One region of the Buttiauxella sp. S19-1 genome, then DNA from elsewhere that is predicted to be linked to it. Evidence: predicted binding sites of a transcription regulator. Region 1 holds the regulator's gene; each other region holds the start of a gene.
The links. The regulator PhoB, encoded in region 1, activates phosphate uptake and scavenging genes when phosphate is short. The targets are predictions, from matches to a motif close to CTGTCATAAAACTGNCNNAT.

Region 2: a site for PhoB is predicted at 1,242-1,261, ahead of pstS (phosphate ABC transporter substrate-binding protein PstS). Genes of this name have one in related genera too.
Region 3: a site for PhoB is predicted at 1,029-1,048, ahead of MES37_RS10865 (MIP/aquaporin family protein). Genes of this name have one in related genera too.

What each region holds. Positions count from the first base shown of each region.
Region 1 is NZ_JAHWLU010000004.1:71,670-73,944, forward strand. Features, by position in the region: gene sbcD (exonuclease subunit SbcD) at 1-422, opposite strand, end outside; gene phoB (phosphate response regulator transcription factor PhoB) at 614-1,303, shown strand; gene phoR (phosphate regulon sensor histidine kinase PhoR) at 1,326-2,275, shown strand, end outside.
Region 2 is NZ_JAHWLU010000019.1:16,098-18,372, reverse strand. Features, by position in the region: gene pstC (phosphate ABC transporter permease PstC) at 1-33, opposite strand, end outside; gene pstS (phosphate ABC transporter substrate-binding protein PstS) at 113-1,153, opposite strand; gene MES37_RS06880 (amidohydrolase) at 1,483-2,275, opposite strand, start outside.
Region 3 is NZ_JAHWLU010000038.1:35,673-37,947, forward strand. Features, by position in the region: gene rraA (ribonuclease E activity regulator RraA) at 1-442, shown strand, start outside; gene zapB (septal ring assembly protein ZapB) at 501-740, opposite strand; gene MES37_RS10865 (MIP/aquaporin family protein) at 1,185-2,036, shown strand; gene glpK (glycerol kinase GlpK) at 2,058-2,275, shown strand, end outside.

The sequences.
Region 1 (2,275 bases):
ATATCGCGTGGCCGCAGAAAGGGAATAGGGCAGAGAATAGCACCAGGCGCGCCATCTTTCGTATTCAGTACAATTGCCTGCTGGCTGGTATCGTGGCGTGCGCTGGCGACGACATAAGTGTTAAGACACGCCATCAGTTCACGGGACTCGTTCAATGTGGCAACTGAGTCATGGTTACCGGCGAGCACCACCAGTGAGCAGCCGGTAGACTGGAGTTGCACCACAAAGCGGTTATACAGTTCTCGCGCATAGCTTGGTGGCGAGCCAGTATCAAAAATATCGCCCGCGACGATTATTGCATCCACATCATGTTCAACGGCAGCTTTCAGCAGCCATTCAAGAAAAGCCTGATGCTCCGGCCCGCGGCTTTTGGTATAAAAATTTTGACCAAGGTGCCAGTCTGATGTGTGAATTATGCGCATAACCTGTCCGGTGGCTTAAAAGCGAGGCCTCGATTATAAGGGGGCGAGGCGGAAAACGGCATAGGTCTCTGTGTCATAAATCAAATTGATGAGTCACTAAACAGTCATGTTTTTCATAAATCTGTCATAAATCTGACGCATAATGGCGCCGCATTGAAACAACTATAATTATTCCTTGAGCAGGGCGAATCATGGCGAAGCGTATTTTAGTCGTAGAAGATGAAGCTCCAATCCGTGAAATGGTGAGCTTTGTGCTTGAGCAAAACGGTTTTCAGCCTGTAGAAGCGGAAGATTATGACAGTGCAGTGAATCTGCTTATCGAACCCTTCCCGGACCTGATTTTACTGGACTGGATGTTGCCAGGCGGCTCGGGTATTCAGTTTATCAAGCACCTGAAGCGTGAAGCATTGACGCGGGAAATCCCGGTAATGATGCTGACAGCACGAGGTGAAGAAGAAGATCGCGTGCGTGGCCTGGAAGTTGGTGCCGATGACTATATTACCAAGCCGTTTTCACCGAAGGAGCTGGTGGCACGCATTAAAGCTGTGATGCGCCGAATCTCTCCGATGGCGGTGGAAGAGGTTATTGAGATGCACGGGCTGAGCCTTGACCCTTCATCACATCGCGTGATGACCGGTGAAAACCCGCTGGACATGGGGCCAACTGAATTTAAGTTATTACACTTCTTTATGACGCATCCGGAACGGGTATATAGCCGTGAACAGTTGCTTAACCATGTATGGGGCACCAATGTGTATGTCGAAGACAGAACAGTGGACGTACATATCAGGCGGTTGCGTAAAGCGCTCGAACATAGCGGGCATGATCGAATGGTACAAACAGTACGCGGTACGGGTTATCGGTTCTCAACCCGCTTTTAGTTCCTTATCAGGAGAGTGACGCGTGCTGGAACGGCTGTCATGGAAAAGGTTGGTGATGGAGCTGCTGCTCTGTTGCTTACCTGCTGTCATCTTGGGCCTTATTTTTGGCTATTTACCCTGGTTTTTATTACTGGCGGTCACAGGACTGCTGGTTTGGCATTTCTGGAATTTGCTTCGTTTGTCGTGGTGGTTGTGGGTTGATCGCAGTATGACACCGCCCCCTGGTCGCGGGAGCTGGGATCCGTTGTTATACGGTCTTCATCAAATGCAGCTGCGTAATAAAAAACGCCGTAAAGAATTAGGCAATTTAATCAAACGCTTTCGCAGCGGCGCGGAATCACTGCCCGATGCGGTAGTGCTGACTACCGAAGAAGGGACCATTTTTTGGTGTAACGGGCTGGCCCAACAGTTGCTGGGGTTACGCTGGCCGGACGATAACGGGCAGAACATCCTTAACTTGCTGCGTTACCCTGAATTTACCCGCTATTTGACGCAAAAAGATTTCGCCCGGCCGTTGACGCTGGTGCTTAACAATGGCCGTCATCTGGAATTCCGTGTGATGCCATACAGCGACGAGCAGTGGCTGATGGTGGCACGTGATGTCACGCAGATGCACCAACTGGAAGGGGCGCGACGTAACTTTTTTGCCAACGTTAGCCATGAACTGCGTACTCCGTTGACGGTACTGCAAGGTTATCTGGAGATGATGCAGGATCAGGCGCTTGAAGGGCCGCTGCGCGATAAGGCTCTGGGCACCATGCGCGAGCAAACTTCGCGGATGGAAGGTCTGGTGAAACAGCTTTTGACGCTATCTAAAATTGAAGCGGCACCGGCAATGGTGCTCAATGAAAAGATTGATGTGCCACTGATGCTGCGTGTGGTGGAGCGAGAAGCGCAAACCCTCAGTCAGCAAAGGCAGACGTTAAAGTTCGATATTGATCCCTCACTCAAAGTCTTCGGTAATGAAGAACA
Region 2 (2,275 bases), on a different contig from region 1:
AGGGGACTTGAACGTCGGCTTACTTACCGCCATAGCTTACTCTTTGTAGTGTTGGGTTGACCCGGCGTAAGTTACTCTATACACCGGGTTTTATCACCCGAGCTTTAAAAAATTAGTACAGCGCTTTACCGGAGCTGTCTTTTACGTTGGTCTTCCATGCAGCACGAACCTGCTCAACCACGGAATCTGGCAGGGAAGCATAATCCAGCTCGTTAGCCTGTTTTGCACCCTCTTTATAAGCCCAGTCGAAGAACTTCAGCACTTCAGCACCTTGCTCTGGGTTCTTCTGCTCTTTGTGAACCAGGATGAAGGTCGTGGACGTGATTGGCCACGCAGCCTCACCTTTCTGGTTAGTCAGATCCTGAGCGAAGGTTTTGCTCCAGTCCGCGCCTTTAGCCGCGTTAGCAAAGTTTTCTTCAGAAGGGACTACCGGCTTGCCATCTGCGGAAACCAGTTTGGTATAAGCCAGGTTGTTCTGCTTAGCGTAAGCATATTCAACATAACCGATTGAACCAGGCAGACGCTGTACGAAGGCTGCGATGCCGTCATTACCTTTGCCGCCCAAACCTGTCGGCCAGTTTACCGTTGAGCCTGCACCCACTTTAGTTTTCCACTCTTCGTTCACTTTCGCCAGGTAGCTGGTGAAGACGAAAGAAGTACCGGAACCGTCAGCGCGACGCACAACAGCGATGTTTTGTGATGGCAGTTTCATGCCTGGGTTGAGTTTAGCGATAGCTGCATCATCCCATTTTTTGATTTTGCCCAGGTAGATGTCACCCAGTGTTGCACCGTCGAGCACCAGCTCACCGGATTTCACGCCCGGCAGGTTTACTGCCAGAACAACACCGCCGATAACAGTCGGGAACTGGAACAGCCCTTCTTGTTGCAGTTTGTCGTCAGCCAGTGGGGCATCAGACGCACCGAAATCAACAGTGTTAGCAATGATTTGTTTAACGCCACCGGAGGAGCCGATACCCTGGTAATTTACTTTGTTACCAGTTGATTTATTGTAGGTATCTGCCCATTTGGCATACACCGGCGCAGGGAAGGTTGCACCGGCACCAGTCAGGCTTGCAGCGGCGTTTGCGCCAAAAGCAGTCAGGGATAAGGTCGCGGCGACAACAGTTGCGACAGTGGTACGCATAACTTTCATAATGTCTCCTGCAGAGGTGAACGTAAATCGTTGTTTAGTGAATGCAGGATAGAAAATAGGACAGTTTAGTGACAGTTAAATGTACGAAATATGACAGTTTTATGACGGCATCCTGCACCCAGAACACCAACAAATAAAACCATTTAAAATCAATCAATTGATATCAATAACAACAATCACTTTGTCGAAGATTATTTTTGTGTGACAGATAGAATTGTAGTTGAAGATGACAGTTTGTCATAAAAGCCGTGAACAGAGCTTCTGCCATGACAGCGAAAAAAGAGCCGCCAAATGGCAGCTCTTGTAACGACGGTGACAATCAACCCAACCTAGTTGCCGCGATACACCTGTTGGCCTTCGAACATCGTCCACAGAACTTTTGCATCCCTGAGGCTTTCAATGCTGACTTTCTCGAGATTGCGATCAAACAGCACGAAGTCCGCACTCTTGCCTACAGCAATGGAGCCAATCTCTTTATCACGACCAATCACTTTCGCCGCATTGATGGTATAGGCCTGCAACATCGCTGCCCGGTCGATCTTTTCACTATCTGGAGGAAGCTCGCCCAGTTCCCCTTTACGCGTCACTGCAGTGTAAATTGCCAGTAACGGATTAGGGCTGGAGACCGGCCAGTCGCTGGCTCCCGCAATTAAGGCGTGATGGCGGTATAAGTCCCCAGCCGGATAGAGGTGTGTTAATAACGGTGCCGGAACTTTTCCTTCCAGCATGGTAGTTGTCGCACCATCACTATCTATACCAGCCCACAACAGTTGCATTGATGCCGCCACGTTAAGTTGCTGGAAGCGTGGAAGACTTTCCGGGCTGACCACTTCAAGGTGGGTAATGCTGTGCAAAATATTGCTGTTACCGTTCGCTTTGCGGGTACAGGCAACGGCATCCAGTGATTCCTGAACCGCACGGTCACCGATGGCATGGAAATGCACAATCATGTTTTCGGCATCAGCCTTAGCAATCAGCTGGCAATACTTCGCCTTGTCGAGCGTATCGTTACCGCTGTACCCTGGTCGATTAAGATAAGGCTGGCTCAGTTTCGCCGTTTGAGAAGGGTATTCGATTACGCCATCCTGGAAGATTTTAATGCCCATCAGTTTGACATCAGGC
Region 3 (2,275 bases), on a different contig from region 1:
TGTCAACGTCGTTGAACCGCTGTTTTCCAATTTCGGTGGGCGGTCGTCCTTTGGCGGGCAAATCATCACGGTGAAATGTTTCGAGGACAACGGATTGTTGTATGATCTGCTCGAACAAAATGGCCGTGGACGTGTTTTGGTGATCGATGGCGGCGGCTCTGTACGCCGTGCTTTGATTGACGCAGAACTTGCCCGTCTGGCGGCTCAAAATGAGTGGGAAGGCATTGTGGTATACGGTGCCGTGCGTCAGGTTGATGACCTGGAGGAACTGGATATTGGTATTCAGGCAATTGCCGCCATTCCTGTTGGCTCTGCTGGTGTTGGCGTTGGCGAAAGTGACGTGCGCGTTAACTTTGGCGGCGTGACATTCTTCTCCGGCGACCATCTGTATGCGGATAACACCGGCATTATCCTTTCCGAAGATCCCCTCGATATTGAGTAACAAAATCGAATAACAAAACGGGCGCCCTGGGGCGCCCGTTTTTATTGAAGCTGTGGTCTTACACTTCTTCCATTTTACCCAGCAGGGCGTGCAGACGATCCTGCCACACATGCTGTTGCTCTTTCAGAGAATTGTTTTCGCGTACTAATTCTTCATGATTGCTCTGAGATTGCTGAACTTGCTGAGACAGATTGGTGTTCGTCTCTTTCAGTTCTTCGATTTCCATCTGCAGCAGGGTAATGGTATCAATCGCCTGCTGTACTTTTGCTTCCAGTTTCTCAAACACTTCAAATGACATTTCGAACCTCTCCTGAATTGCAAGGCGTTGATGGATGTCTAAATCCCCGTCCCGGATATTCCCCGAAGACACCTTATGAATATATGCGCACCACGCAGCGTGTCTCGATTGTAAGTAGCGTGAGTAGCCGTGTCCAGCGAGTTGAAGCGCTCTTTGCGTAACATAACGTTTTTCGGCATATACCGAATGGCGGCATGTCTTAAAATCACTATTTGTTAACGCATTAATTGCGGTTATGAATGTCGAAGTTATCTTCTCTGGGTGATAATGCGCACAAATTGGCGCGAGATCGCTCATTTTTATGACGAGACACGCAAATTTAAAGTTCGATATTTCTCGTTTATGTTCGTTAACGATAAATTAACACAACGCCTACATGGCACCTGCGCGGCAGGGAATGCCCGAACAAACAATAAACATTAATTTTGCCTTCAGGACCCTATTATGAGTCAGACAGCTCCATCAACCTTGAAAGGTCAGTGCATCGCCGAGTTTATGGGTACCGCGTTGTTGATTTTCTTTGGTGTAGGATGTGTAGCCGCCTTAAAAGTGGCGGGCGCAAGCTTCGGGCAGTGGGAAATTAGCGTCATCTGGGGGTTAGGGGTGGCGATGGCTATCTACCTGACCGCAGGGGTTTCCGGCGCGCATCTCAATCCTGCGGTGACCATCGCATTATGGCTTTTCGCCTGTTTTGAAAAACGCAAAGTGGTGCCATTTATTGTGTCGCAGGTTGCAGGTGCGTTCTGTGCCGCAGCTTTGGTGTATGGCCTGTATTACAATTTATTCCTCGATTACGAGCAGACGCATCACATGGTGCGCGGCAGCGTAGAAAGCCTGGATTTGGCGGGGATCTTCTCAACCTATCCAAACCCACACATTAATCTGGTACAGGCCTTTGCCGTAGAGATGGTGATTACCGCCATTTTGATGGGCGTTATCCTGGCGCTGACGGACGATGGCAACGGTGTCCCTCGTGGCCCGTTAGCCCCGCTGCTGATTGGCTTGTTGATTGCGGTTATCGGCGCATCAATGGGACCATTGACCGGTTTTGCCATGAACCCAGCGCGTGACTTTGGCCCGAAACTTTTCGCCTGGTTAGCAGGCTGGGGTGACGTCGCCTTTACCGGTGGCCGTGATATTCCTTACTTCCTGGTACCGGTGTTTGGCCCGATTGTAGGCGCGGCGTTAGGTGCCTTTGGTTACCGTAAGCTGATTGGTCGCCATTTACCTTGTGATGTTTGCGTGGCAGAGGAAGAAAAATCCAGCGCCGCCAAACAACAAAATGCTTCTTTGTAAGACTGACTTCAGGACAAAATTATGACTCACGAAAAAAAATACATTGTCGCACTCGATCAAGGAACCACCAGCTCTCGCGCCGTCGTCCTGGATCACGATGCCAACGTCGTTAGCGTTTCGCAGCGCGAATTTCAGCAAATCTACCCAAAAGCAGGATGGGTAGAACATGACCCGATGGAGATTTGGGCAACTCAAAGCTCCACACTAGTAGAAGTGCTGGCGAAAGCAGACATCAACTC